One region of the Streptomyces sp. NPDC046759 genome, then DNA from elsewhere that is predicted to be linked to it. Evidence: riboswitches for the same ligand, from Rfam matches in the RefSeq annotation. Region 1 holds a riboswitch; each other region holds the start of a gene.
The links. Region 1 has a riboswitch for cobalamin ahead of ABZ919_RS17560 (cobalamin biosynthesis protein). Riboswitches for the same ligand answer to the same signal wherever they lie in the genome.
Positions count from the first base shown of each region.

Region 1 (7,108 bases):
CCTGGCTGCTCTGCTCGCCGCCCGGCTTCAGCAGCACCGGGTTCATCAGCGCGGTCGGCTCGATCCGGCACGCCTGGGCCTGCATGGCCTGCGCCCGCCCGATCTCCGCGCCCTCACGGGTCACGAACGAGTTGAGCGACATGTTCTGCGCCTTGAACGGCGCGACCTTCACACCCTGACGCACGAGCCACCGGCAGATCCCGGCCGTCACGACGCTCTTGCCGGCGTCGGAGGTGGTGCCGGCGACGAGGAGACCCCCGCTCACTTGCCACGTCCCTTCACGAGTCGGCGCGCGGCGAGCGTGACGCCGAGCGCGAGCAGGCCGACGCGGCGGGAGAGCCGTACGGCCCGGTCGATGTCGGTGACCCGGACCGCCCGGCCGGTGTCCCCGTTGAGTACGGGCCGGTGCTCGACGCGGCCGCCGTAGGAGAGTGTTCCGCCCAGGCGGACACCGAGGGCGCCCGCGAACGACGCCTCCACGGGCCCGGCGTTGGGGCTCGGGTGCCTGCGGGCGTCGGCCTTCCAGGCGCGCAGGGCAGCGCGGGGGTCGGGGCCGGCCGCGGCGGCGAGTACGGCGGTGAGGCGGGCGCCCGGCCAGCCGGCCAGGTCGTCGAGCCGGGCGGAGGCCCAGCCGTAGCGCCGGTAGCGCGGGGACCTGTGACCGACCATCGCGTCCAGGGTGTTGACCGCCCGGAAGCCGAGCAGACCCGGCACCCCGGCCACGGCCCCCCACACCAGCGCGCCCACGACGGCGTCGGAGGTGTTCTCGGCGACCGACTCGACCACGGCCCGGGCGATCCCGTCGGCGTCCAGCGCCTGCGGGTCCCGGCCGCACAGGTGCGGCAGCCGCTCCCGCGCCGCCTCGACGTCCCCGGACTCCAGCGCACGCCCGACGGTGCGGGCCTCGCGGGCGAGCGAGGTACCGCCGACCACGGTCCAGGTGGCGGCGGCGGTCAGCGCGACGGAGGCGGCGGGGCAGGGGCGTGCGGCGCGTACGGCCAGCGTGCCGAGTGCGACGGCGCCTCCGGCGCACACGGCGGTGTGCAGAGCGCCCCAGCCGCGGTGGTCGTGCCACAACGCGCGGTCCACGGCAGCGGCAGCGCGCCCGAACGCGGCGACCGGATGCCCTCGGCGCGGATCGCCGAGGAGCAGGTCGCCGAGAAGGCCGGCGGCGGCGCCGTACGCGTAGCTGCGATCGGCACCCATCGGCTCAGCCGGCCGCGGGTGCAGGAGCGGGCCTGGTGCGGGTCCTTGTCCTTCGGCAGCCGAGCATGGCGATCCGTGTCCTCACTCAGGGTGTCCGCGCCCTGGTTCGACGAAATCCGGCGGTGAGAGTTCCTGGCTCACGGGGTTCTTCCCCGGTGACAGTGGCGGGACCGCGCCGGATTCGCACCGGCTTCCTCTCTGCCGCCGTACATGGCCTGGGCAGTCCACCACGCGCCCGGAAGGGCCGTCAACTTGCCGTTGACCTGCGCGGGGAGAGTGTGCCGATCCCCACACCACGGGGCGCCCGTGACGTGTGCGCACGGCGAAGGCTCCCCTCCGTCAGAAACGGAGGGGAGCCTTTGTGATGCCTGGTTCGTGGCGCCCGGTCAGGACTTGGAGACGATGAGGTAGAGGCCGTACGCCACCGCAGCCGCGCAGGCGGCGAAGCAGACGTAGGCGCCGGTGACGGCGAGGGCCGCGGACTCGCCCTGGGCCGCCGCCTTCTCGCGCCGGGCCAGACCGTTGACGCCGAGGGTGAACAGGGCCACCAGGCCCACCGTGAACACGAGGCTGACGCCGAAGACGGAGCCGAGGGCCGACCAGTCGATCTTCATGGGGGTGCTTCCTTAGTAAGCCGCGGGCGGCCGGGGTCAGACGGTGGCGGCCGGCGGGGCGGCCGGGGCGGCGGGCTCGGTGGCGGCCGGGGCGGGGATGGTGGCCGTCAGGTCCGCGGTGAGGGTCCCCGCCGGGGGCGGGGTCACCGCGGCGATGGCGGCGGTCACGACGCCGGCCGGCTCCCCGGCCTCGTCGACGGCGTTGACGTTGGTGTGGTCGACGACCTCACGGCGGGAGATCTTCCAGATCGTGGCGCTCGCGGCGACGAGGAAGACGGCGACCACCGCGGTGCCCCAGTCACCGAGTTCCGTGACGGACTCGGCGCCGGCGCCGACCAGCGCGGCGGCCGGGAGCGTGAGCACCCAGGCGACGGCCATGCGGCTCGCGGTGGACCAGCGGACCACCCCGCCCTTGCGGCCCAGGCCCGCGCCCATCACCGAGCCGGAGACGACGTGCGTGGTGGAGAGGGAGAAGCCCAGGTGGGACGAGGCCAGGATGGCGGTCGCGGCGCTGGTCTGGGCGGCGAAGCCCTGGCGCGGCTCCAGGTCCGTGAGGCCCTTGCCCATGGTGCGGATGATGCGCCAGCCGCCGATGTAGGTGCCGAGCGCGATGGCCAGGCCGGCGGAGAGGATGACCCAGGTGGGAGGGTTCGAGCCCGGGGCGAGGGAGCCGCCCGCGATCAGCGCGAGGGTGATGACACCCATGGTCTTCTGGGCGTCGTTGGTGCCGTGGGCGAGGGAGACCAGGCCGGCGGAGGCGATCTGGCCGGCGCGGTAGCCCTTGCGGGTGGCCACTCCCTCGGCCTTGCCGCCGATGCCGTAGGAGAACCGGGTGGCCAGCAACGAGGCGAGGCCCGCGACGAGCGGCGCGGCGACCGCGGGGAGGATCACCTTGGTGACCAGCACGTCACCGTGGACGGCGCCGAAGCCGGCGGAGGCGACGGCGGCGCCGATCAGACCGCCCATCAGGGCGTGCGAGGAGCTGGAGGGCAGGCCCACCAGCCAGGTCATCAGGTTCCAGAGGATCGCACCGACCAGGGCGGCGAAGATGACCTCGGGACGGATGCCGTTCTCGTCGACGAGACCCTTGGAGATCGTGTTGGCGACCTCCACGGAGAGGAAGGCGCCCACCAGATTGAGGGTGGCCGACATGGCCACCGCGATCTTGGGCTTCATGGCGCCTGTGGAGATGGTGGTGGCCATCGCGTTGGCGGTGTCGTGGAAACCGTTCGTGAAATCGAACGCGAGAGCGGTTACCACCACTATCGCGAGGATCAGCGAGAAGCTTTCCATTTACCCAGGCAATCGTTCGAGGTCATTGGCTGGATGAACGTAGGCAACCTGGGTGAACGGAAGATGAACTGGGGCGGGCCTACGGGTGTCCGCGGAGGGGGGGTCGGGTTCCGCCCGGCTCGGTCGACCCAAGCGGCGCTTGGCTATCGGCCCCGTGCGAAGATCCGTAGCCGGCTCGTGGACCCGTTGAAGAGATCCTCGTCACCCGGCAGCCGGCCCTTGGTGCCGAACTGCCAGAACGTCCAGTAGCGCCACCCGCCCGGCAGTGGTCCCGGCCGTGCGCCGGGCCGGGCGATCCACAGGGCGTGGCTCCGGGAGAAGGCGTGGCTGTTGCCCGTGCAGAGCTTCCACCACTGGATCGTCGTGTAGATCACCGGGCGACGGCCGGTCTCCCGCTTGACCTCGTTGCTGAAGGACCGGATCCAGCGGACCATCCGCGTCCGGCTCAGCCCGTAGCACTTGTGCTTCTTGTTGTACGGGTTGTTCTCGATGTCGAGCGCGGGCGGCAGCGTCCCGCCGTCCGCCCGCCAGCCGCCGCCGTGCCGCACGAAGTACGCGGCCTGCCGGGCTCCGGACGACTTGTCGGGGCGGGCGAAGTGGTAGGCGCCCCGGTACAGGCCCGCCTTGTGGGCGCCGCCGTACTGCTGCGAGAAGTAGGGGTTGCGGTAGCCGGTGGACTCGGTCGCCTTGACGTACACGAACCGCGCGCCCCCGGCCCGCACGGCCTGCCAGTTCACCTGCATCTGGTGGGAGGAGACGTCGTGCCCCCGGGGCAGGCCGGAGGGCGGCGCCGCGGTCCGGGCCGCCACGGGTGCCGTGGGTGCCGCGGGTCCGGCCGCCGCGGGCGCGGCGGCGGCCAGGGTGAGCGCCGCCGTCGCCGCGACGAGGACGACACCGGCGCGGCGCCTCGGGAGGGTGCGTTCACGGGCCATGTGTCTCCCCGGGTCGGTGGACGAGGGATCGCCCGGTGGCAAGGGGGATCATTGAAGGCCCGTCGATCGACGGACCAGTGCCCATTCGCGGCGATTCGGCATGACTTCCGCCCATTCGGGGGCATGCGCTTTTGGCCGGAAACAGCCGGCCGTCCCGCTCCCGCGGACCCGGCTGGCAGGATCGCTGCATGGCTGAACAGCGGTGGGACGCGGAACAGCAGCGGATCTGGGCGGAACTGGTGGCGACGGCGCGGCGGACCGTAGCCGACGGGCTGGTGGTCGGCACCTCGGGGAACGTCTCGGCGCGCGTCGGCGACGTCGTGCTGGTCACCCCGTCGGGTGTCCCGTACGACCGGCTCACCCCGGACGACATCACCGGCGTCGGCCTCGACGGACGCCAGGTGCTCGGCACGCTGGTGCCGACCAGCGAGCTGCCCATGCACCTCGCCGTCTACCGCACCACCGACGCCCGCGCGGTCGTCCACACCCACGCCGTGCACGCGACGGCGGTCTCCACGCTCGTGACCGAGCTGCCGCTGGTCCACTACATGGCCGCCGCCCTCGGTGGCCCCGTCCGCGTCGCCCCCTACGCCACCTACGGCACCGACGAGCTGGCCGAGAACATGCTCGGCGCCCTGACCGGCCGCTCCGGCTGCCTCCTGCAGAACCACGGCACGATCACTCACGGCACCACCCTCGAGCAGGCCTACGACCGCACCGCCCAGCTGGAGTGGATGTGCCGCCTGTGGCTCACGGCGTCCTCGGTGCCGGGTCTGACCCCGTCCCTGCTGACGGAGGCACAAGTGGCCGAGGTCGGGGAACGTTTGAAGGGGTACGGCCAACGGAGGTGACACCGTGCTGCCCAGCCCCTCGCTCCGGCGCTTTCTCGACCGCCTGGCTCACCGTGACCTGCCGGTTCCTCGGGTCCGCCGCAGCGGCGCCCAGCCACGAAGCACAGGTCCGGCGGTGCCGAACCCACCCGCACCCCGACGATCCCCGTCCGGCCCCGCAGCTCCGCTGGCCGGTGGCGGCGACCCCCACGACACTGGACCCGTGCGCATCGTCAAAGCGACCGCCCTCACCACGGCCGTAGCCGCCGGCATGGCCGTGGCATCCGTCGCCGCCGGCCGGCTCGCCAGCGACGCCGCGCTGAAGGCGCCCTCCGGCCGGCCCCTGCCCACCGAACCCCGCCTCACCGTGCACAGCACGGCGGCCGGCCAGATCACCCTCACCCGCGACCTGGCCTCGTTGCGCCCCGGCACCTACGGCCTCGCCGGCGACGGCTCCCACGCGGTCGTCGGTGCCGTCCTGGAAGCGGCCCGGCACGCGGCCGACACCGTCGTACGCCGCCTGGAACGCGTCACGCACGGCACTTTCGCCCCCGGCGACGCGGTGTGGCTCACCCCGAACCTGTACGTGGGCAACCCCGGCACCGCCCTCGGTCTCGAGCACGCCGACATCGACGTGCCCGGCGAACTCGGCGAGCTGCCCGCCTGGTTCGTGCCCGGGGCCCGCAGCACCTGGGTGATCGCCGTGCACGGCCTGGGCACCACCCGGGAGCAGGCCATGAACGTCATGGCCGCGCTGCACGCCCGCCGGATGCCGGTCCTCGCCCTCGCCTACCGCGGCGACCTCGGCGCCCCGAGGCCGCCGGACGGCCTGAGCCACCTCGGCGAGACCGAGTGGCGCGACCTGGACGCGGCGATCCGCTACGCCGTCCGCTACGGCGCCCACCAGGTCGTCCTGCTCGGCTGGTCGACCGGCGCCACCATGGCGCTGCGCGCGGCCGAGTACTCCCCGGTGCGCGAGCGCATCGCCGGGCTGATCCTCGACTCGCCGGTGCTCAGCTGGGAGGCCACGCTGCGCGCGCTCGCCCGGGCCCGCCACACCCCGCCGCCGCTGCTGCCGCTCGCCGTGCGGGCCGCGCAGGGCCGGGCCGGTCTGCACGCCGACGGGGCCGCCGCTGCCGCCGACCCGGACCGGCTCGCCGTACCGACCCTGATCATCCACGGCCCCGACGACGAGGTGGCCCCCTGGGAGTTCTCCCGCCGGCTCGCCCGCCACCGCGCCGATCGGGTCGCCCTGCACACCGTGTCCGGGGCTCCGCACGGGGCGATGTGGAACGCCGACCCGGAGGAGTACGAGGAGCGGCTGCGCCGCTTCCTGACCCCGTTGCTGTGACGGCCGACGGCCCCGGTCCCGCGCCGGTGCCGGGCATTCCGTTTAAGACCGTACGACTGGCCTGATCACCTCTTACGCCCCGGACCGAACCCCGTGCCTTGGCCAGCCCCGTCGCCCGCCGTGACATTCCGTTTGGGTTTTCGGACCGTCAACCGGAAGACTGCACCTGTGACGTCCCGTATCCCGCGCGACTCCAGGCTTCGACTCGTCCGACCGCGACCCCTGGCCGCCGCCCCCACAGCTGTGAACCAGCGGCGCCCCCGCCGCCCCGCGCCCCGGCCGCCGGAGGGCACCCCCGCCCCCGCGGAACTGGCCAAAATGGCCCGCACCGGGCTGGCCGGCCCGGTCCGTGTCGCCCGCTGGGCCGACGCCGCACTCGGCCCGGGCAGCGACGGTGCGACCGCCGACGGCAAGGCCACCCTCTCCGACGCCACCGCCGAACGCGCCGCCGCCGACCTCGGCCTGAGCGTCGCCCAGGTGCGCGCCGACTGGGACACCGCACGCCTCGCCGGACTGGTCGAGGTGCATGGCGACAGCGCGCGCCCCGGCTGGCGGCTGCGCGCCTGGGACCGTGACGACAGCGCGGTGCTGCGTGGCTGGGTCGCTCTCTTCGACGCCTGGTCGCTCGCCTGCCCGGAACCGGAGGAGCACGAGCCGGCCGCCGTCGCCGAGGTCGTCTCGGCCATGCCCCAGGTGCTCTCCCTCCTCCAGCTGTCCGCCGGGCCGGTCCCGGTCGAGCAGCTGCTCGACCTGCTCCAGCAGCGGGTCACCGAACTGCGCACCGAACGCTGCGAGGTCCCCTACCAGCCCGGCACCCAGCGGCCCGCCGAGCCCGCCGCCGCGCGGCCGAGCGTGCCGGCGGCGCGGCAGCCGTCCGAGCCC
Region 1 is NZ_JBEYYJ010000011.1:173,691-180,798, forward strand. Features, by position in the region: gene ABZ919_RS17555 (cobyric acid synthase) at 1-265, opposite strand, end outside; gene ABZ919_RS17560 (cobalamin biosynthesis protein) at 262-1,206, opposite strand; cobalamin riboswitch at 1,310-1,450, opposite strand; gene ABZ919_RS17565 (hypothetical protein) at 1,593-1,820, opposite strand; gene ABZ919_RS17570 (inorganic phosphate transporter) at 1,857-3,113, opposite strand; gene ABZ919_RS17575 (lysozyme) at 3,257-4,045, opposite strand; gene ABZ919_RS17580 (class II aldolase/adducin family protein) at 4,234-4,896, shown strand; gene ABZ919_RS17585 (alpha/beta fold hydrolase) at 5,147-6,226, shown strand; gene ABZ919_RS17590 (hypothetical protein) at 6,545-7,108, shown strand, end outside.

Region 2 (7,108 bases), on a different contig from region 1:
GGCCGGCGGCGTCCGGGCGCTGGCGCGCCGAGCGGGACGCCGTCTACGAGCAGGTCATGTCCAAGGGATGGAGCGAGGAACGGCAGGCGTTCGTGCAGCACTACGGCAGTGACGTACTGGACTCCTCACTGCTGCGCATGGCCACGGTCGGGTTCCTCACCCCCAACGATCCCATGTGGGCGTCGACCCTGGACGCCATGGAGCGGGAGCTGGTCAGCGACAGCCTGGTCTACCGCTACAACCCCGACGCCTCGCCGGACGGCCTGCGCGGCTCGGAGGGCACCTTCTCGCTGTGCACGTTCATGTACGTCGACGCACTCGCCCGTGCCGGGCGGACGACCCGGGCACGGCTGGTGTTCGAGAAGATGATGGGGTATGCCAACCATCTCGGGCTGTTCTCCGAGGAGATCGACCCGACGGGCCGTCAACTTGGCAACTTTCCGCAGGCGTTCACCCACCTCGCCCTCATCGACTCGGCCCTCACCCTGAACGAGGCGCTCGACAGGCGATGACACCTGCGGAGCAGGCGCGTGGGAGGCCGCGAGCCACGAGGTCAGCCCTGGTCACCGGCGCCGCCGCGCCGCAGGTCGGCGTCGGTGAGGCCGTCCAGCTCGCCATGGGTGTGCAGCCGGTGGAGCGGGGCGACCGCGGGGACGACGAGCACGACGGCGACGAGGATGACGAACGCCGGCGCAGCGTGGGGTGGGCGCCGGCGCCTTCGGCGATCGTCAGCGAGGTCGGGACGAGACAGGGGCGCTGTGCCATGCCCCGGGCGATGATCGCCGACGCGACGACGCCGGCCGCCGACACCCGGGACCAGGCGCCTGAGGGACGTGTCAGCAGCCATGCGGTGGCGAGCGTGGCCAGCGCCGCCACGACGACGAAGACGAGACCCGCCCCATGGGTGGGCCCGTGCCACGCGTGCGGCGCGTCCCAGTGGGTGACGAACAGGGTGACGACGGCGAGCAGGGCGACCGCGGCGAGGGCGCCCAGGGCCCGCCGGCGGAAGTAGCGGTCCAGGTCCGGCACGGCGAAGCGGCGGGCGTCCGCGGCGAGGAAGACGGCACCGAGCGTCGCCGTGGCCGCGATGGCGAGCAGGCCGAACAGCAGGGACGTCGGATTGGCCCAGGCGTCGGTGGACGCCGTCGTGGTGGCGGTCACCCGTCCCGAGGCCACTTCCCCGGCCGCGGCGCCGAGGGCGAACGGCGTCAGCAGCGAGGCGACGGCGAAGACCGCTCCGTACAGGCGCCGCCCGGCCAGCCGCCGGACGGGCCTGCGCAGGGCGAAGCCGGCGCCGCGCAGCACGATGCCGACGGCGGCCAGCGCCAGGGGCAGCCACATCGTGGTGGACACCCGCTGGAAGAGGACGGGGAAGCCCGTCCACGAGTTGGCGGCCAGGGATGCCGAAGGCGCCGAGCAGGGCCACGAAGGGCAGCGGCAGTCCGAGCAGGCAGTGGGTACGGGAGGGGAGCCTGCGCCAGCCGTAGAGGTAGATGGCGATGAGGACGGCTTCCAGGAAGAACGCCCAGGCCTCGACGCCGAAACCGATCCCGAAGACATCGCCCCAACGGCCCATCATGCCCGCCCACAGCAGACCGAACTCGAAGGACAGCACGGTGCGGGTGACGACGCCGATCGCGAACCGGACCGCCATGACGGCCGACCATCGCCGGGCCGGCAGCAGGGCGATGGCATCGTCACGGCGCAGTCCGTAGCCGTGCATGAGGAGCGTGATCAGCGGCAGCGCGACCCCGAGCGGCACCAGGCTGATGTGGCATGGGGGTGCCTTTGGTGGCCGACGTGAGTGGAGCGGGTCAGCCGCCGGTGGCGAAGCCGGGGAAGAGCGTCATCCCGCCGTCGACGTACAAGGTGGTGCCCACGACGTAGTCCATGAGGTCGGAGGCGAGGGCGACGACGGCGTGGGCGATGTCCTCGGGGTCACCGATCCGCTTGTACGGGATGAGCCGCATGAGATCCTGCTGCGCTTCCGCCGTCTCCCAGGCACTGCGGTTGATGGGCGTCTTGATGGCACCGGGGGCGACCGCGTTCACACGGATGCGCTTGGGGGCGAGCTCCTGGGCGAGGGTCGCCATCATCATCTGGACGCCGCCCTTGGACGAGGCGTAGTTGACGTGACCGGCCCAGGGGATGACCTGGTGGACCGAGCTCATACAGATGATCTTGCCGGCGGCGCACGACACCTCGGGGACGATCCCGCGGCGCAGGAACTCCTTGGTGGCCTCACGGGCGCAGAGGAACTGCCCGGTGAGGTTGACGTCCAGGACCTTCTGCCACTGGGCGAGGGTCATGTCCGTGACCGCGGCGTCCCGCTGCAGTCCCGCGTTCGCGACGAGGATGTCGATCGTGCCGAACTCCTCGACCATCCGCTCCATCATGGCGACGACCTGCTGCTCGTCTGAGACGTCCGCCTCGTAGGCGGCCGCCCGGACCCCTGATCCGGTGATCTCCTCGACCACCTTCTCGGCGTCGTCGCGGCCGGCCACGTAGTTCACCACGACGTCGGCCCCGGCCCGGCCCAGGGCGACGGCCGTCGCCCTGCCGATTCCGGAGTTCGCGCCGGTCACGAGTGCCTTCTGCCCCCGCAGCAGGTGGGACGGGATCACGCCCTGGGGTGCGCCCTCGGTGGAACTCACGATGTGCTGCTCCTCCACTGCGTGCCCGCTTTCGCCGGGCCCGTCGCCCGGCGGTCCGGGCAATCAGACAAGCACCGCGGAGGGGCGGCGGCATGCCGGAGCGGACCGCGTTGCGCTGCCCGGCTGAGGATCTTCGCCCGGTCGGAGTCGGGGGCGCCGGCGCAGGGTCAGCTCAGCCGTTCCAGCAGGTGGTCGCCCACGCGGAGGGCGTTGGCGATGGCCGTCAGGGACGGGTTGACCGCGCCGATGCTCAGGAAGAAGCTCGTGCCGACGACGGAGAGGTTGTCGAGGTCGTGGGCCCTGCAGTTGACGTCCAGGGCCGAGGACGCCGGGTCGGTGCCGAAGCGCACGGTTCCGGTCTGGTGGGCGGCGGCACCGATCGGCATGCCCTTGTGCAGGTAGATGCTCCGGGACAGCAGACGGGGCTCGTGCATGCCCCGATGACCGAGCATGTGCTGCTGTTTGCCGCAGGCGTCCGAGACCGGCGATGTTGTTGCCCTCGTCGAGGGTGAGCCGGATCCCTGCTGGGCGGCTACTGAGGGGACGCTCGGCGGGGCTGCCGGGCAGTCAGGGCGACCGGGCCTGCGTGACGAGGTGTTAGGTTCGCGGCGGTGCGGCAGGAGTCCCGCACCCGCCGACCGCGCCAGCAGCAGGAGCGACCTCGTGACCAGCCGTGTGCTTCTCGTCTCCCCCGCCATGAGCGCGTCGTCCCGGCAGGCCCGATTCGACGACGGCGGCCCGATCGAGGACGGCGGCGCGGCGAGGGCCCGGTCGGCGGCCGGGTCGTTGCCCGCCGCGGCCCGCGTCCTCTCCTCGCCCGGGGTGCGCTGCCGGGAGACGGCCGCCGCGCTGGGCCTCGACGACGTGCCGGTGCCGGAGTTGGCGGGTCTCGACGTGGGCCGCTGGCGCGGACGCACCCTGGAGGAGGTGGGGACCGCCGAGCCGGAGGCAGTGGGACGGTGGCTCGGGGACCCCGGTTCCGCACCGCATGGAGGCGAGTCCGTGCAGGACCTGTGCGGGCGGGTGGCGCGCTGGCTGAGCGACGCGCAGACCCTGCCGGGCCGTACGCTCGCCGTGGTCGAGCCGGAGGTGGTGCGGGCGGCGGTCGTCCACGCGCTGGGCCTGCCCGCCTCGGTCTTCTGGCGCCTCGACGTGCCGCCGCTGACCGTGACGGAACTCAGTGGCCGGGCCGGGCGCTGGAACCTGCGTCTGGGGCGTCCGCTCGCCGTGCCGGAGTCCTACTAGAGACTGCCGACCGGTGGACCGGGCTGCCGGGTTCCGTGCGCTTCGGTGTCCGGAGAACGCCGGAGAGCCCTCGGACGGTTCCGAAGGCCCTCTGGGTCCCGGAGGAGTCAGCGCGCGGCCGGAACCGTCCGCGCGGCCGCTGCCTTCGCCGGTCCGGGGTTCAGCAGCCGTTCCGCCAGCTCGCCGAAGAGCAGGCCGAAGCCTGTCCAGAGGCTCAGCTGAATGGCCAGGGTGGAGAGCCGGAACCGCCACAGCAGGGTGGCCGGGAAGTTCTTCGGCACTTCGTTGACGACCGGCAGGAACTGGTAGGCCAGGCCGATGACGACGACGAACGCGACGATCGCGACCACGGCCGCCCACCAGGTGCCCGTTCTGGGCGCCAGACTCTTGCCCAGGATGGTGGCGGCGACCGCCAGCAGCACACTGAGCAGCATCATCAGGAAGTACAGTGTGGTCCGTTTGCCGATGGTGTCGGCGCTGCCCACCGACGGCGGGTTGGCCGGGTACTTCAGGAACGGCACGACGTACACGGCGAGCAAGGCGCAGCCCGACAGCAGCAGCGCCGTGGCGCGCGGGCTGAAACGGCCCACGCGGCCCAGCGCGAAACAGAAGGCGAGCGCGGCGATTCCGCCGAAGGCGGCCCCGTAGACCAGCACGCCGGTCGCGAGGCCGGCGGTGGACTGCAGGGACCGCGAGACGACCTCCATCTCGTGCTCGTGGGAGTGGGCTTCCTCGAAGCTGATCGCCTTGCCGACGCTCGGCTCACCGAGCACATACGCCACGATCAGGGCGAGCACGCCGGCGGCCAGGCCGGCGAGCATGCCCCGCACGAGAAGGTTCCGTACGGTTGCGGAGTTCATGCCTGTGCGGTGCCCTCGCGTCAGTGGCAGGGGAAGCCGAGCAGGTGGCGGGCGTCGTGCACCCACTCGTGGACGTCCGCGCCGTTGAACACGGAGGTGGCGCCCTGTTCGGCGCCGACGAAGTACAGCAGGATCAGCATGAGGATGCCGAAGAAGACGGCCCACGGAGCAATCGCCTTCAGCGGCAGCTTGGCGGGGACGGCGGGGGTAGTGGCTGTCGGCTGGGCGACGGTCTGCGCCATGGCAGGACCTCCTCTGGGAGTTCGCGTCCCATCTCGGTGGTGCACAGGACGACGGCCACGGGTCTGACTCACGAGTCCCCTCCGAGGGTCCCGCATACAGTGGCGCGACCGTGCCGGATTCCCACCGGCTTCCGTCTCGCCGTCGTCGATATCGGACAGACCGTACCGCGTGACGCGCACACGGCCAAGACCGCCTCCCGTGACGTGATCTTCCTCTCCCCCTGACGGTCCGTGCGGCGCCGGGCAAGTCCCAGGTGGCTCCGGCTCGTTCTCACCGGTGACGCGCAACCCGACGGCCTGCAAGCCGAGTTCCGGACCGGCCCGGTGGTCCGCGGCGGCCCGGCCGGCTCCGTCACCGGGCATCCGCACGGCGCCCCGGCGGTGTGAAGGCGTACAGATCGAGGATGTCCGGCAGGGGAGCCACACCGGGTCCGCCGGCGCGCACCCAGGTGACGATGTCCTCGGTCGCGTCCGGATCGTTGACCAGCCCGAGCCATACCGGCCGCGCACCGGCGGCACGCCCCGCGGAGGACGGCTGTACGACGACGACGTTGGCCTGATCGCAGGCGTCGAGGCACTCGGAGACGCGCACCGGCAATTCCGCCTGAAGACGCGCGGTCTGCGCCACGTGATCCACCCCGGTCACCTTGGGACTGCCGCAGCAGCAGTCCCGGCACACGACGACCCGGCACGGCACCGCCCCGCTGTCCGTCTCAGTGTCGTACGACGCCTGATCCACCGGATTCTCGGGCATTCCGCCCACTCCCCTCCCGGGGAGATCCGCCCCGGAGTCCGTCGAGGAGGCGACCGCGTGAGTCTCCTGGCTCCCGGGTCGTCGCGGGCCCCCTGCCCACCCCCGTCGCGGTGGTGGCCTGCCGGAACTCGCTCACCGGTCACAGTGGCGGGACCGCGCCGGATTCGCACCGGCTTCCTCGGACCGCCGTCGCCCTGTATCGCCGGTCATCATCCCATCACCGGGCAGAAGCCCCGCACGGCGCCGCCCCGGCTACCGCTGCCCGGTGCCGGCATGCTGGGCGCCGGTCCGGGCGGGACGTATGCGGGGTATCAGCGCCGGGACTTCGGCGCGGTAGGCGTCGTACGCGGGGCCGAACTGCCGGGCCATCAGGCCGTCCTCGATCCGGACCCGCCGCAGCAGCCAGGGGACGGTGACCGCCGGGAAAGCCGTCCAGACCCCGAAGCCGCAGGCCAGCATGGAGCCGGTGACCAGGCCGAGCAGACCGGTGTAGATGGGGTGACGGACCAGCCGGTAAGGACCACTCGTGCGCAGCTCGTGGTGTTCCTGGACGGTCGGGACGCTGGCCCACATGGTGCCCAGGACCCAGCGGGCCCACAACAGCAGGGCGGTCGAGGCGACGGCGAGGGCGGCTCCCGCGAGCGCCGGCGCGGGCTGCCAGTACTGCAGGTGACGCCAGAAGCCCCGGGAGTGTCCGACCAGCGCGAAGAACGCAGAGACGCCCGCGATCAGCAGCAGCCGGCGCGGCAGGGTGCGGCGCAGTCCGTGCGCCCAGGCGCGCGGACCGGCCGGGCTCCTCACGCCGAAGTAGACGGCGCCCACGACCCACGCCGCGACGAAGACCAGGATGCAGATGCTGGTGGTCAGGACCAGTGCCGAGTGCAGATTCCCCATGCCTCAAGACTGCTCCGCGCACCCGGCGGACCACCACCACCCATGGGTCGATGGAGAGCTCTCCGCCGCCCTCCATCCACGGATGGAGAACCCACCGGCCGTGTGGGGCGCTCCCGCGCACACCCACGCGACCGGCAGTGTCAAGAGCCGCGCGGACCATGGCAGTTCGGCAAGGCAGGTATGGGGGGCACGAAGGCCGGTCACGACGGCGGGGCCTGCGCCTGGGGCTGGACACCCGGGTGGAACTTCGGGACGCGGAGGGTGATCTTCGTGCCCGCTCCGACGCCCGTCTCGATGACGAGGCCGTGGTCGTCGCCGTAGACCTGGCGCAGCCGGCGGTCGACGTTGCTCAGGCCGATGCCGGTGGCCGGACCGGCGGTGCCGCGCAGGATCGCGCGCAGGCGTTCCGGTTCCATGCCGATGCCGTTGTCCTCGATGACGACCCGGGCCTCGGTGCCC
Region 2 is NZ_JBEYYJ010000001.1:204,793-211,900, forward strand. Features, by position in the region: gene ABZ919_RS00915 (glycoside hydrolase family 15 protein) at 1-512, shown strand, start outside; gene ABZ919_RS00920 (cytochrome d ubiquinol oxidase subunit II) at 481-1,353, opposite strand; partial or broken gene ABZ919_RS00925 (cytochrome ubiquinol oxidase subunit I) at 1,381-1,771, opposite strand; gene ABZ919_RS00930 (SDR family oxidoreductase) at 1,815-2,654, opposite strand; partial or broken gene ABZ919_RS00935 (GMC family oxidoreductase) at 2,822-3,176, opposite strand; gene ABZ919_RS00940 (histidine phosphatase family protein) at 3,318-3,899, shown strand; gene ABZ919_RS00945 (CbtA family protein) at 4,007-4,759, opposite strand; gene ABZ919_RS00950 (CbtB-domain containing protein) at 4,780-5,001, opposite strand; cobalamin riboswitch at 5,038-5,180, opposite strand; gene ABZ919_RS00955 ((2Fe-2S) ferredoxin domain-containing protein) at 5,354-5,755, opposite strand; cobalamin riboswitch at 5,815-5,935, opposite strand; gene ABZ919_RS00960 (isoprenylcysteine carboxylmethyltransferase family protein) at 6,008-6,649, opposite strand; gene ABZ919_RS00965 (histidine kinase) at 6,850-7,108, opposite strand, start outside.
Region 2: another riboswitch for cobalamin. It lies ahead of ABZ919_RS00955 ((2Fe-2S) ferredoxin domain-containing protein); the one in region 1 lies ahead of ABZ919_RS17560 (cobalamin biosynthesis protein).

Region 3 (7,108 bases), on a different contig from region 1:
CGTCCAAGAGCCGTGAGGTGATCCGCCGCAACACCACGATCCTGCCGCTGTACTCCCTGATGCTCGGCCTGCTGGCCCTGCTCGGTTTCATGGCGATCGCGGCCGGAGTGAAGGTCACCAACGGGCAGTTGGCGATCCCGCAGCTGTTCGAGGACATGTTCCCGGACTGGTTCGCGGGCGTGGCCTTCGCGGCGATCGGCATCGGAGCCCTGGTCCCCGCGGCCATCATGTCCATCGCGGCCGCGAACCTGTTCACCCGCAACATCTACAAGGACTTCATCAAGCCCGACGCCACGCCGAAGCAGGAGGCACAGGTCTCCAAGATCGTCTCTCTGCTGGTGAAGGTCGGCGCCCTGGTCTTCGTCCTCACCATGGACAAGACGGTCGCCATCAACTTCCAGCTGCTGGGCGGGATCTGGATCCTGCAGACCTTCCCCGCCCTGGTCGGCGGCCTGTTCACCCGCTGGTTCCACCGCTGGGCCCTGCTCGCCGGCTGGGCGGTCGGCATGGTGTACGGCACGGCGGCCGCGTACGGTGTCGCCTCCCCGACCCAGAAGCACTTCGGCGGCTCGGCCAAGGAGATCCCCGGCATCGGCGAGATCGGCTACATCGGCCTCACGGCGTTCGTGCTCAACGTCGTGGTCACTGTGGTCCTGACGGTCGCCCTGAGGGCTCTGAAGGCCCCTGAGGGCGTCGACGAGACCACACCGGACGACTACACGGCGGACGCGGGCGACGCGGGGGTGCAGGTGGAACTTCCGCCGGCCACGGCGGGCTCCGCCCACTAGCCCACGCCACGCCCCACCTCGGCCGGGCGCACCCTGGTGCTGTGACCGGAAAGGTGAGCCGGTGAACCTTTCCGGTCGCGGCATCAGCCACGGGTCCGCCCGGCCATCTCGCCCCAGAAGCGGTCCAGGTCCCCGACGCGCATGCCGACCCAGGCGGGGGTCTTGCGGTGCAGGGTCGCCACGCCTCTGGGCAGCCGGCGCCGAAGCCGTCCGGGCAGCAGGGCCTGCTGCTGCCGGCAGAACGGCTCGCTGATCTCGCCCCGGGGCACACAGCCGCGGGGCGGGTAGGGGCACAGCTGGAACTTGCAGTCGGGCAGGCAGGTCGCGCCCGGTGTGGGCGGCCGCGAGGTACCGGCCTTCATGCCGGGCCACAGTGCCCTCCGGTCCCGGCGGATGCACGGCGGCAGAGGCATGCCCGGCTGCTCGACGCGCTCCAGGCGCTCCTCCACCCCTTCGGGGTGCCCGTCGCGTTCGATGAGGTTCAGCATGACCAGCACATCGGCGATGAGACGCTGCGCCCGCCCGTCCAGGGTGCGCCAGCCGGCCGAGGGTGGAATCCACAGGTGGTGCTTGCGGTAGCCCCGCGGGGCGGTGCGGGAGCCGATGTTGTCGGCGGCACCCTTCTCGTCGATCCAGACGAACCGCTCGGGCCGCCTGGTCTCCAGAGCGAGGGCCACCAGATCCCCGGTCTCGGCGACGAACGGATGCAGACGCCCCCGGGTCGCGGTGCCGTCGGCACCGGCCCGGGCGGCTGCATGGTTGACCGTTCCCGCCATCGACAGCCAGCGCTCCACGGTCTGTACGGCGGTCAGCCCGCGGACCGCCCCGGACGCCTCGCCCGGCGGCTCTCCGTCCCTCTCGTGTCCGTTCCCGGTCCGGCCACCCTGTTCCCGGTGCTTGCCGCTGTCCGGGAGTTCCCAGAGGCACAGCGCCTGGAGCAGGTTGAGCTGCGCGTACCAGCACCGGCTCTGCTGCAGCACGGTCTCCGCCTGCCGGATCAGGTCGGCCCGGGCGCCCGGATAGGTGTCCGGATGGCGTCTGCGCCGGTTGGCCGCGTACTTGAAGCCCTGGGCCAGGGCGGCCTCCAGCGCGAGAGGCAGATCGGGAGTACCGCCGGTCGACCGCGGGTCGAGGTGCCACAGCCACTTGGTGAGGCGCTCCCGGGCCTCGTCACGATGGTTGTCCTCGACGGAGCCCAGGAGCATGGGGATCATCCAGGCCCGCATCACGAACTCCCGCAGCAGCACGTCGCGTTCCCGCTGGTACTGCTGGTCGAAGGACTCCCGGCGGCGTGTCAGCTGTGTGACGAGCCGGTCCCGGTCCTGGGGTGCGATGGCGGCGGCTCTCACCCTCTGCATGTCCGCCGCCCAGACCTCGCACAGCCGCCTCCTCGAGTCCTTCAGCCCGCTGACCCTGTCGTTGTACTCCCGCACGGGATCGGTGTGCTTGTTGATCCACCGGCGGACCACGGCGAACGCGTCGTTGCCGCCGCTGCCGAACTCCTGAGCGGCCGCCAGCCGGATCGAGTACGCCGGCTCCTCCTTGCCCATCTCGAAGAGTTCCTGGTAGAGCGGCGTGGTGTCGATCCTGCCGGAGGTGGCCCGCAGCGCTGTGCCGAGCTGCCTGAGCAGCCCCAGTTTCGCCTCCTCCAGGGTGCGCTTGTCGCCCTTGAAGACCCGCCACCGGCGGTGCACCGTGCGGACGATGGCATGGAGCAGCCTGGGGTCGTCCTCCACGCACTCGATCTCCAGGGCCGCCGTGTAGAGATCGAGCGCCTTCGGGTCGGGTGAGCGGCGGTTGGCGGCGATCAGCAGCCGGTGGGCCAGGGACCGCCCCGGCACGGGAGCCCGCCGCCGGTCCCCCTCGGCACGTTTCCTCTGCCCGGCGGTCACCGCGCCGCCCTTCGCGGACCGGTCCGCCGCCCATCGGCGGGACAGCAGCACGAGAGCGATGAGCAACTCCCTGCCGGGACCCGGAGGCCGCAGCGCCTGCTCGACCAGTTCCCCCGCGTCGCGCTCCCCCAGCCGGTAGAGCGTGCGGTAGCCGAAGTACGCCTGCAGGATGCTGTGCGGGAAGCGGACCTTCTGGTCGAAGCCCTCCACCAGCTTCAGTCTGTCGGCGTGGCTCGCGTAGTGGGCGAGAACGTCATAGCCCTGGCTCAGGTTGCCCTCCCTGAGCCTCCTGCTCACCTCGCCCCTCCCGTCGCACAGGAGCTTCCAGATCTGGTGCCTGTGCCACTGGGAGAAGGCGCCGCCGCGTTTGCCGGACGGGTCCCAGCCCCGCTGCTCCCACAGATGCCCGGCATGCGCCCGCACCCGCCTGGCCCGGCCGGGGTGAACGTCGTTGTCCACCAGCTCCGTGAAGCCGACCTCGAGGGTGTCCTGGAGGAGCCCCACACAGGCCAGGGCGGAAACCACCTCCAGGGTGTCCTGCCGCTCCCTCTCCCCCAGCGGCTCCTCCGTGCGCAGCCGGCCCTCCAGCAGGGAGTTCCCCCATGTCTCCAGCAGCCACAGCCGCAGTTGGCTGCGGTCCGTGCTGCGGGAGTCCAGGCGCCGAGGGTCGTTGCGGCGGTCCCGCTCGAGGTCTCCGTGCTGGTGCAACTCCCGGGCGATCTGCAGGTAGATGGGAGACTCGGTCACCTCCGCCGTCTCCACGATCCAGTCGACGCGACGCTCGTCCGTCTCCGGCACGCGAGCCTCGACGAAGTCGAGCGCCTCCTCCTCACTGAGGGGTTCCAGCTCCACGATGGCGGCGGGGGTGCTCTCCAGCGGGCTGTGCGGCCGGGAGGCGATGACCAGGGGCAGCCGCTCCTCGTGGGCGCGTTCGATGGCCCGGCGGATGATGTTGTCCCGGTCCTGCCGCACGCCCTCGTCGAGAACGGCCTCCTCCAAGCCGTCGGCGAGGACGACCACCTTGTCGTCGGCGAGCAACTGCTGCCAGACACGGTCGGTCTTGGTGCGGGCCAGTACCCCGCGAGGCGCCGCCTCGGCGAAGCGCTTCTGGGCCATGCGCTCGAAGTCCAGGTCGGGGCCCGTGGCGTCCCGCAGCCGGATCGGCACGGGGACGGCACCCTGCTCGGCGAGCATCTCGGTGAGCCGCACCAGGACGGCGGTCTTGCCCACGCCCACCCCGCCGACGAGCAGGTAGGGGCGGCGGGTGTCGCGCTCGCGCAGCCGCTGGGTGATGACCTGGGCGACCTCCTCCCGGCCGACGATCTCGGCGGTGTCCGGTCCGGCGGTGACCACCAGCTCCCGCGGGACGCGGCGCGCCTTCTTCAGGTAGCGGCGCTTGGTCCAGCTGTACCACCAGAACAGGAAGAGCGCGGCGGCGAGCGAGGCGGTCAGGACGGGACCGACGACGCGGACGATTCCATCGAACCCCGGGCTCTTCCGCCAGTGCTCGAACCAGTTCGACCCGCCCGCGACGGAGATGTACACGGCCTCGGCGGCCCAGGCGAGGACGGCGAGCGCGGCGACGGCCCAGACGACCCTGGTGGCGTTGGTGTAGGAGACCCATCTGCGCCACTTCTTGGATCGTGTGGTGTCCTGGCGTGCCTCCCAACGGACCGTCAGGCAGTGCCAGTGGCGCAGGTACACGCGTCTGATCCGGCGCCCCAGCCCCCTCAGTGGGAGCGTCGCCATGGGTGCGTTGCGCGGCCGGTCCTTGCCCGGTGGGTGGCGGACGATCTTCGGCATGGAGCGTCTCCTCCCGCGTCTCTGCCCGTTCCTGCTCGGGACGGAGGACCGCCGGACACCCACACCCACTTCCATGGAAGCACTCCAGGCCCGTCCCGCAACCCGGCCCCGGCCCAGGTGAAACCGGCGGCCCGCCGTCGTACCCGTCCGGCACACTCGGCCCCATGGACATCGTCATCCGGCAGGCGGCTCCCCACGACTACGAGGCCCTCGGCGAGATCACGGCCCAGGCCTATCTCCAGGACGGCCTCCTGGACTTCGGCGAAAGCGACGAGTACCTCGGTGAGTTGCGGAACGTGGCAGAACGAGCGGGCGCAGCCGAGCTCCTCGTGGCCACCCGCGACGACATCCTGCTGGGCGGCGTCGCCTTCGTGCCGAACGGCGGCCCCATGGCCGACATCGCCCGCCCCGGAGAGGCCGAGATCCGCATGCTGGCCGTGGCGGCGGCCGCCCGCGGGCAGGGCGCCGGCGAGACCCTGGTCCGCGCCTGCGTCGACCGCGCCCGGTCCACCGAGGGCTGCACCGCCGTCGTCCTGTCCACCCAGCGCACCATGCACACCGCCCACCGCATCTACGAACGCCTGGGCTTCGTGCGCACACCCGAGCGGGACTGGAATCCGCTGCCCCAGCGGCTCGACGTCACTCTGCTCACCTACGAGTTGACGCTCCGAGACCGCCACGACACAACATCTGGGGGTGACGCGACAGCCCGGCACTAGATGTATGCTCATGCTCGCTGTCGCCGCAGGGGAATCCGGTGCGAATCCGGAACTGTCCCGCAACGGTGTACTTGTGCGCGTCTGCGCCCAGGAGTCAGTCCGAGGACCTGCCGGCAGCGCACCCGGCCGTCCGGTCCGGGTGCCCTGAGACGTCCGGGCCTCGTGGGATGGGCCGGTGGACGCGACGCCGTGTGCGCTCGTGACTGCCCCCTGCCCTCCGCAAGGCCCCCGTGCCGAGCGAGGGAGAGCCCCACGTGACCATCGCGCCAGCAGATCCGGCTTCAGCCGGCGCCCTGGAGACCGACGGTCCCGGTGCCGCGCTGCTGCGGACCCTGACCGAGCTGACCGCCGACCTCCCCGACGCCGACCCCGGCCGGGTCGCCGCCGCCGCGCTGCGCGGCCGGTCGGCTCGTGCGGACGAGTCGGAACTGCGGGAGCTGGCCACGGAGGCCGCCGCCGGGCTCATCTCCGAGGACCCCGCCTACTCCCGGCTGGCCGCCCGGCTGCTGACCGTCTCCATCCGCGCCGAGGCCGCCTCGCAGGGCGTGACGTCGTTCACCGAGTCCGTGGCCGTGGGACACCGCGAGGGGCTGATCGCCGACCGGACCGCCGCCTTCGTGACGCTGCACGCCGAGCGGCTGGACGCGCTGACCGACCGCCGGGCCGACGACCGTTTCGGCTACTTCGGCCTGCGCACCCTGCACAGCCGGTACCTGCTGCGGCACCCGATCACCCGCAAGGTCATCGAGACCCCCCAGCACTTCATGCTGCGGGTCGCGAGCGGCCTCGCCGAGGACGACACCACCCGCTCCGTGGACGAAGTCGCCGCGCTCTACGGCCTCATGAGCCGCCTGGACTACCTCCCGTCCTCCCCCACCCTCTTCAACTCCGGCACGCGGCACCCGCAGATGTCGTCCTGCTACCTCCTCGACTCCCCGCTGGACGAGCTGGACTCCATCTACGAGCGCTACCACCAGGTGGCCCGGCTCTCCAAGCACGCCGGCGGCATCGGTCTGTCGTACTCCCGGATCCGCAGCCGCGGTTCGCTGATCCGCGGCACCAACGGGCACTCCAACGGCATCGTGCCGTTCCTGAAGACCCTGGACGCCTCGGTCGCCGCCGTGAACCAGGGCGGCCGGCGCAAGGGCGCCGCGGCCGTGTACCTGGAGACCTGGCACTCCGACATCGAGGAGTTCCTCGAGCTGCGGGACAACACCGGCGAGGACGCCCGCCGTACGCACAACCTGAACCTCGCGCACTGGGTCCCGGACGAGTTCATGCGCCGGGTCAACGCCGACGAGCAGTGGTCGCTGTTCTCCCCGGCGGACGTGCCGGAGCTGGTGGACCTGTGGGGCGAGGAGTTCGACGCCGCCTACCGCAAGGCCGAGGCTGCGGGTCTGGCGAAGAAGACCATGTCCGCGCGTGAGCTGTACGGCCGGATGATGCGGACCCTCGCGCAGACCGGCAACGGCTGGATGACCTTCAAGGACGCGGCGAACCGCACCGCCAACCAGACGGCCCTGCCGGGGCACGTGGTCCACTCCTCCAACCTCTGCACGGAGATCCTGGAGGTCACCGACGACGGGGAGACGGCGGTCTGCAACCTGGGGTCCGTCAACCTGGGTGCCTTCGTCGACACCGTGACCGGTGACATCGACTGGCAGCGGCTGGACGAGACCGTCCGCACGGCCGTCACCTTCCTCGACCGCGTGGTCGACATCAACTTCTACCCGACCGAGCAGGCGGGCCGGTCGAACGCGAAGTGGCGCCCGGTGGGCCTCGGCGCGATGGGTCTGCAGGACGTCTTCTTCAAGCTGCGCCTGCCCTTCGACTCGCCGGAGGCCAGGGCCCTGTCCACGCGGATCGCCGAGCGGATCATGCTCGCCGCGTACGAGGCCTCCGCCGA
Region 3 is NZ_JBEYYJ010000026.1:103,379-110,486, reverse strand. Features, by position in the region: gene mctP (monocarboxylate uptake permease MctP) at 1-788, shown strand, start outside; gene ABZ919_RS30310 (ATP-binding protein) at 872-4,483, opposite strand; gene ABZ919_RS30305 (GNAT family N-acetyltransferase) at 4,648-5,202, shown strand; cobalamin riboswitch at 5,200-5,332, shown strand; gene ABZ919_RS30300 (ribonucleoside-diphosphate reductase subunit alpha) at 5,457-7,108, shown strand, end outside.
Region 3: another riboswitch for cobalamin. It lies ahead of ABZ919_RS30300 (ribonucleoside-diphosphate reductase subunit alpha); the one in region 1 lies ahead of ABZ919_RS17560 (cobalamin biosynthesis protein).

Region 4 (7,108 bases), on a different contig from region 1:
CCAGTTTCCGGCGCTCTGCCGGTCAGCGGCTCCCATGCCGTCTCCCTCGCGGTTGTCCCTGCCCCCTCCGGAGCCGGGCTGCGCGGCGGCTCGGAGGAAGAGTACGGGACCGGCTGTGTGTGGTCTCGGCACGAGCATCGCCGCCATCGGTCCCGCATGGCGTTCAGGCTGGTCAGCAGGGTGAGCCACCAGGGCAGGCCATCGTAATCCCCATGGTCGGCTCCGGGCCGCCGTCCCTCCCCGGCACGCTTGGCGGCTACGGCCCTTCGCCGTGAGCGGGGTGCGGATGAGCTGGGCTCAGTCCTCGTCCTGGGCGCGCCGGTAGAGCTTGGCGATGTCGTCGTCGAAGTACGCGGCGTACGAGACATCGGCCTGGGCGCCGCCGCCCTCATGGCCGCCCAGGACGCCGACGACCGTGCCGGTGTGGCTCTTGGGGTCGTAGTCGGCGAGCCAGGGGCTGCCGCTGGTCCCGTCCTCGAGGTCGGTGCACTGGATGCGCAGCTGGGTGTCGCTGAACTTCGTGGTGCGGTTCTGGCACGAGACGGGGGTGTCACGACTGCTGGGATAGCCGGTGATCTTGACCTTGTTGTCGAAGCCGCGGTTGATTCCGAGGGCGTTGCCGCCCAGGACGTCCTGGATGTCCTTGCCGTCCTTCTGGTCGACGACGAGGAAGGCGACGTCGAGATCCTCGTCCTGCGACTCGGCCCAGCGGTCGTCGACGACCACCTTGCTGACCTTCCACAGGCCGGTGGGTCCGTCGCCGTTGCGGTAGCCGGGGGCGAAGACCAGGTCGTTCAGCGGCTGTCCGGAGTCGGCGTCGAAGGCGCAGTGGGCCGCGGTGATCAGCATGTTCCGGCCCGGACTCTGCACCACGCTCGCCGTGCAGAAGTGGGCACCCTGGTCGTCCTTCTCGAAGACCGCGCCGATCCGGGCGTTCTCCTCGGTCCTGCGGGGGGTGTACGCGTTGCCGTCCGCGGCCGGGGCCGTCGCGGAGTGGTCCTGGTCCTCGTCCCGCGAGGCCTGGCCCGGCTCGCCGGACTTGCCGAAACCGCTGCGCCCGCTGCTTCTGGCCGCATGGGTTTCCCCCGCGGCGTCGCCCACCACTGCGGCTGCCCCGATGATGACCAGCGTCAGGGGCAGGATGGAGTTCCTGACTAGTGAGCGCACAAGGTCATTATCGATGCGGGCCGGGAAATCGGCAGGTGCTTCACCGGGAGGCTCCGGTCACAATCCACCGTCCGGATCGGCCATCGGCCCCCTGGCCGGGCGTGTCACCCGCTGTGTCGTGCCCCTTCATCTGCCCGGCGACCATGGCGCCGAACGTGTCAGGGACGCGCTGGTCACCACTGCGACCGTCTCTGACACGGGCACAGGGAAGCGAGATGGGCGCCTGTGGCGCGTTCACCATCGCCACCGGCATCCCGGTCCGCCTCTGCGACCCGGCCGGCCCCCGGCAGCGCGGCTCCAGCGAATCCCGCGGCCTGCTCCGGCACCACTTCCCAAGGGCACCGACCTGTCGGTCCGCACCCGCAGGGCCCCGGACACCGCTGCCGGCGTCGTCAGCCGGCGTCGGCGGTGTGGGTGCCCCAGCGTTCCTCGACCTTGGCCAGGCGCCAGTAGCCGATGGCCACGGCCCAGACGACGACGAACAGGCCGACGATGACGTAGCCGACGTTGTCGAGGTCCAGGCCCGCGATCCAGCCGCTGACGCCGTCGCTCAGCCCGAGCTTGTCGTGCAGGACGCCGAGCAGCTCGATGGTGCCGACGAAGAAGGCGACGGCGATGGACAGGCCGGTGATGGTGAGGTTGTAGAACACCTTGCGGACGGGGTTGGAGAACGCCCACTGGTAGGCGAAGTTCATGAAGGTGCCGTCGAGGGTGTCGAAGAGGCTCATGCCGGCGGCGAAGAGGAGGGGCAGGCAGAGGACCGCGTACCAGGGCAGGCCGGCCGCGGCGCCGTTGCCGGCCAGGGCGAGGAGCAGGACTTCGGTGGTGGTGTCGAAGCCGATGCCGAAGAGGAAGCCGAGCGGGAACATCTGGCCGGGGCGGCGGATCGACCTGGTGAGGCGGCCGAGTATGCGGTTCATGAAGCCGCGCGAGTCGAGGTGGGCCTCCAGCTCCGCTTCGTCGTAGCGTCCGGCGCGCATGGCCCTGAAGACACGGACGATGCCGAACAGTGCCGCGAGGTTGAGCGCGGCGATCAGGTACAGGAAGCCGCCGGAGACCGTGGTGCCCAGGGTGCCGAGGACCTGGTGGGTCCGGGATCCGTCGTTCATCAGGGTGCCCGCGAGCTTCGCGCCGCCCGCGACCAGCGCCGCCATGACGACGACCACGCTGGAGTGCCCGAGCGCGAACCAGAAGCCCACCGAGACCGGCCGCTTGCCGTCGGCCATCAGCTTGCGGGTGGTGTTGTCGATCGCGGCGATGTGGTCGGCGTCGAACGCGTGCCGCATGCCGAGGGTGTAGGCCGTGATGCCGAGGCCCACCCCGAACGCCTTGGTCCCCACCTCGTAGTGGCGCGGGACCACGAGGAGGAAGAGGATCCCGAAGGCGACCACGTGCAAGGCGACGATCACGGCCAGGAGGCCCGCGGTCCGCACCGTGTCCTCGCGCCGCCAGCGAAAGGAAGGGGAGGCGGCGGATTCGGGCACGCCTTCGGGCATGGTCATACGGTCACGCTCCAGCACCTCGTGGATCAGCATCGTGCTGCCGTGGCCGGTCTCCTGGCTGACGGGTCGACGCGCCCGCCCCTGCCTTCCCGGCCGCGCGGCCAGTGGCAATGCATGGGGCGGGAACTCCCCGATCACAGTGGCGAGGGCCGCTCCGGACTGAGCCCCTGAGGGACTGTCACCGGTCTTCCCGAACACCACGGCCCGCTCACCCTAGAAGGCCGGAGGTCGAGGCTGCAAGGCTGCACAATCGTGCAGGTATTGAGGCGGGATTTCGCGGACTGCGATGATGGGTCCATGCATCTCGTCCCCGCGGAACGCGCCGGGCAGCGCACCATCGACGGCCATCGCGTCTGCGACGCCATCGCCGCCGTCGGCGAGCCCGAGCGTGTACGCGTCTGGGCCGACCGCTTCTCTCTGCTCTCGGATCCCGGCCGCCTGTCCCTGCTGCTCGCCCTCCACGAGGCCGGGCCCATCGCCGTCTCCGACCTCGCCGTAGCCACCGGCATGAGGGACACCGCCGTGTCCCAGGCCCTGCGCCTGCTGCGCACCGCAGGCATCGTCCACGGCGAGAAGGACGGCCGAATCGTGCGCTACCGGCTCGTCGAGGGCCCGGTGGCCGCGCTGCTCGAACACTGCGTGTCCCGAGAGGCATGACGATCGTCGTCGCGAAGCAGGCACCGTCGTCCCTCACGTGACGCGGACCACGACGATGCTCCGGAACTCGACCCCCGGCGGCCCCGACTCCTGATGCAGTACGGCGCGATCCGGCCGACGCCGTACGAACGTGATCTGGAGTCGCGGTTGATGGACGAGTCCCGGCACATCTCCTCCGGCGCGGGTGCGGTGTCGCGGAAGCTAGTGCCTCCGCCCGCCCTGTGCGGATTCCTTCTCCTGCTGTCGCTGCTGTTCACGGTGTCGTACGCCGTCGGTGCCGCCGCAGGGCCCGTCGCGCCCGGCATGCACGGCGCCACCGGCACGAGCCGGGGTGACGGCGGTTCCGGCGGGGGCGGCCGCACGGACGACACGGGGGACATGCACGGAGGCGGCCACTGATGGGCGGAGAACCGGTGACCGTCGACCTGGTGACGACCGACCTGGCCGTCGGCGGCATGACCTGCGCGGCCTGCGTGAGGCGCGTCGAGAAGAAACTCGGCAGGCTGGACGGGGTCACGGCGACCGTCAATCTGGCCACCGGACGGGCGCGGGTGAGCCACCCGCCGCGGATCCGCCCCGAGGAACTCGTCGCCGCCGTCGAGAAGGCCGGCTGCACGGCTGCCCTGCCCGAACCGCCCAGCCAGCCCGAGACGCGCGGAGGCGAGGACGCGGGCGAGTCCGAGGGAGCTCGCCAGGAGCGGGACCGGCTGCTGATCACCGCGCTGTTCGCGGTGCCCGTGCTCGTGCTGTCGATGGTTCCCGCGCTGCAGTTCCGTGACTGGCAGTGGCTGTGCTTCGCGCTGGCCGCGCCGGTCGCCGTGTGGGGCGCGTTGCCCTTCCATGTGCGTGCGACGCGTGGGCTTCGGCACGCGGCGGCGACCATGGACACCCTGGTGTCGCTGGGTGTGGTGGCGTCCTTCTCCTGGTCCGCCTACGCGCTGTTCCTCGGCGGTGCCGGAGAGCCCGGCATGCGGATGCCGTTCACCCTGGTGCCCTCGGCTTCGGGCGGCGCGGCGCACGTCTATCTCGAAGCGGCCGTCGGTGTGCCGCTGTTCGTCCTGGCGGGGCGGTTCCTGGAGGCGCGGGCCCGGCGGGGGACCGGGCTGGCGCTCAGGTCGCTGGCTCGACTCGCCGTCAAAGAGGTGACCGTGCGCGATGGCGGCGTGGAACTGCTCGTCCCAATCGAGCGGTTGAGAGCGGGACAGGTCTTCGTCGTGCGGCCGGGGGAGCGGGTGGCCACCGACGGGCAGGTGGTGGAGGGCAGTTCGGCCGTGGATCTGTCCCTGGTCACCGGAGAGAGCGAGCCCGTCGAGGTCGGGCCGGGTTCGTCGGTGGTCGGTGCCGCCGTCAACGCCGGCGGGCTGCTCCTGGTGAAGGCCACGGCCGTCGGTGCCGACACCCAGCTCGCCCGGATCACCCGGCTGGTGACCGAGGCCCAGGCCGGCAAGGCACGGGCCCAGCGGCTGGCCGACACGGTGGCGGGCGTCTTCGTCCCCGTCGTGCTGACGCTGGCCGTCACCTGTCTCGGCTTCTGGCTCGGTGCCGGAGCCGACCCGCAGGCCGCCGTCACCGCGTGCGTGGCCGTGCTCGTCGTGGCCTGCCCGTGCGCGCTCGGCCTGGCCACGCCGACCGCGCTGATGGCCGCGACCGGCCGCGGTGCCCAACTGGGCGTCCTGGTCGGCGGAGCCCAGGCACTGGAGGGGCTGCAGCACCTCGACACGGTCGTGCTGGACAAGACCGGCACGCTCACCTGCGGCGTATGACCGTCGCCCGCGTCACGGTCGTACCCGGCGGACCGGGCAAGGAGGCGCTGCTGAGACTGGCCGGGGCCGTCGAGCACGGCTCGGAGCATCCCCTGGGACGGGCGATCGCTTCCCACGCCCGGCGGGAAGTCCCCGAGGCGACGCTGCCGGACGTGAGTGAGTTCGCCGCGGCGCCGGGGCGGGGCGTGCGCGGCCTGGTCGAGGGCCGGCTGGTGGAAGTACTCGCCCCAGACGGCGAGTTGCCCACCGCCCTGGCAGACGCGCTGTCCGTGGCCGAGGCTGCCGCCCACACGCCTGTCCTGGTCCGGGTGGACGGTGCGGCCGAGGCCCTGATCGAGGTCGGGGACGTGGTGCGGCCCGGCAGCTACCAGGCCGTGGACCGGCTGCGACGCCTGGGCGTGCGGCCGGTGCTCGCGACCGGTGACCGTGAGGCACCCGCGCAGTCCGTGGCCGCAGCCCTGGGCATCGACGAGGTGCACGCCCGCTGCACTCCCGAGGCCAAGGCCGACCTCGTACGGGACCTGCAGGAGCAGGGCCACCGCGTCGCGCTCATCGGCGACGGAGTGAACGACGCCGCGGCCCTGGCCGGCGCCGACCTGGGCATCGCCATGGGCAGCGGCACGGACGTGGCCATCGGGGCCGCCGACGTGACGTTGGTACGCGGGGACATCGAGGCGTTGGCGGACGCGGTCCGGCTCGCCCGGCGCACGCTGGGCACGATCCGGGCCAACCTCGTCTGGGCCTTCGGCTACAACGTGGTGACCATGCCGCTCGCCATGGCCGGCCTGCTCGATCCGGTGCTCGCAGCGGCGGCGATGTCGGTGAGTTCGCTGCTGGTCGTGGGCAACAGCCTGCGGCTGCGCGCCTGGCAGCCCTCGCCCGCTCCCGCCCGGAGGCGTACCCGATGACCGAGCAGGACCTCTGGCGACCCACGCGCCGTCGGCTGACCGACGCCGTCCTCGCCGCGCTCGCGCCCGTGGCCGCCTGCAGCCTCGCCCTCGGAGGGCTGACGACCTGGGCCGGGGCCGGGAAGGCGGGCAGCCCGGCTCGGATCACCGTCTCGCACGGGCGGGTCCTCCTGCCGTTCGGGGACAGCACGGACACCGCGGCGCTCTTCGACATCGCCAACGTCGGTGGCGCGGACGACCGGCTGGTGGACGTGACGTCCACCGCCACGCACGGCCGGATCACCCTCAGCGGGCACCGCATGCTGGGCGGCCGGGTCGCGTACAAGCCGGACGTGACCTCGGCCCGCGTCCCTGCGGGCGGCGCGCTGTCCATGTCGCCGCGCGGCGTGGACGTGACGCTGCGGGCCGGGGCCGGCTGGCGGGTGGGCGACATGGTGCCGTTCACGCTGCACTTCGAGCGCAGCGCGCCGGTCGAGACGATCGCGGTCGTCATCCGTCCGAGCGACAGCGGTCCCTGATCGCCCGCCCTGAGGCGGAGGAATCCTCTCCCAGACGTCGGGGCAGCGTGTCGTCGAGTTCCAGCCGGTCGTCGTGGGCTGGATCACATCCTGCGGATTGAGTACGGTCCCGCGTGGATGTCCGTACCCACGCATGACGACCGAAGCCCGGATGCGAGGATGAGGCGCCATGACAGCAGGGTGGTGTGCTCGCGCGATACGGGCCGCGGTGTTCGCGGCCATGTGCGTGCTGCTCGCTGCCCTGGGCCACGTCCTGATGTCCGGCAGCGACGTGCCGACGTGGGCGCTGGCCGCCGGCGGGGCCGTGACCGGTGCCGTGGGCTGGTGTCTGGCGGGGCGTGAGCGCGGGCTGCCGGTGATCGTGACGGTCGTGGTCGCCGCCCAGACGGTGCTCCACGAGGCGTTCTCCCACGCCCAATCGACGAGCGGCTCGTCCGGCGGCTTCACGTCCGTCGACATGAGCGGCATGGGTTCCATGGGCACGGGCTCGATGCCGATGGGCTCCATGGGCACGGGCTCGATGCCGACGGGTTCCATGGACATGGGCGCCATGCCCATGGACCGCACGGGCATGAGCCCCATGGACCACATGG
Region 4 is NZ_JBEYYJ010000009.1:249,886-256,993, reverse strand. Features, by position in the region: partial or broken gene ABZ919_RS15595 (hypothetical protein) at 1-36, opposite strand, end outside; gene ABZ919_RS15590 (trypsin-like serine protease) at 298-1,167, opposite strand; partial or broken gene ABZ919_RS15585 (IS30 family transposase) at 1,244-1,505, shown strand; gene ABZ919_RS15580 (HoxN/HupN/NixA family nickel/cobalt transporter) at 1,560-2,669, opposite strand; cobalamin riboswitch at 2,696-2,886, opposite strand; gene ABZ919_RS15575 (metalloregulator ArsR/SmtB family transcription factor) at 2,967-3,326, shown strand; gene ABZ919_RS15570 (hypothetical protein) at 3,477-3,725, shown strand; partial or broken gene ABZ919_RS15565 (heavy metal translocating P-type ATPase) at 3,725-5,997, shown strand; gene ABZ919_RS15560 (copper chaperone PCu(A)C) at 5,994-6,515, shown strand; gene ABZ919_RS15555 (hypothetical protein) at 6,685-7,108, shown strand, end outside.
Region 4: another riboswitch for cobalamin. It lies ahead of ABZ919_RS15580 (HoxN/HupN/NixA family nickel/cobalt transporter); the one in region 1 lies ahead of ABZ919_RS17560 (cobalamin biosynthesis protein).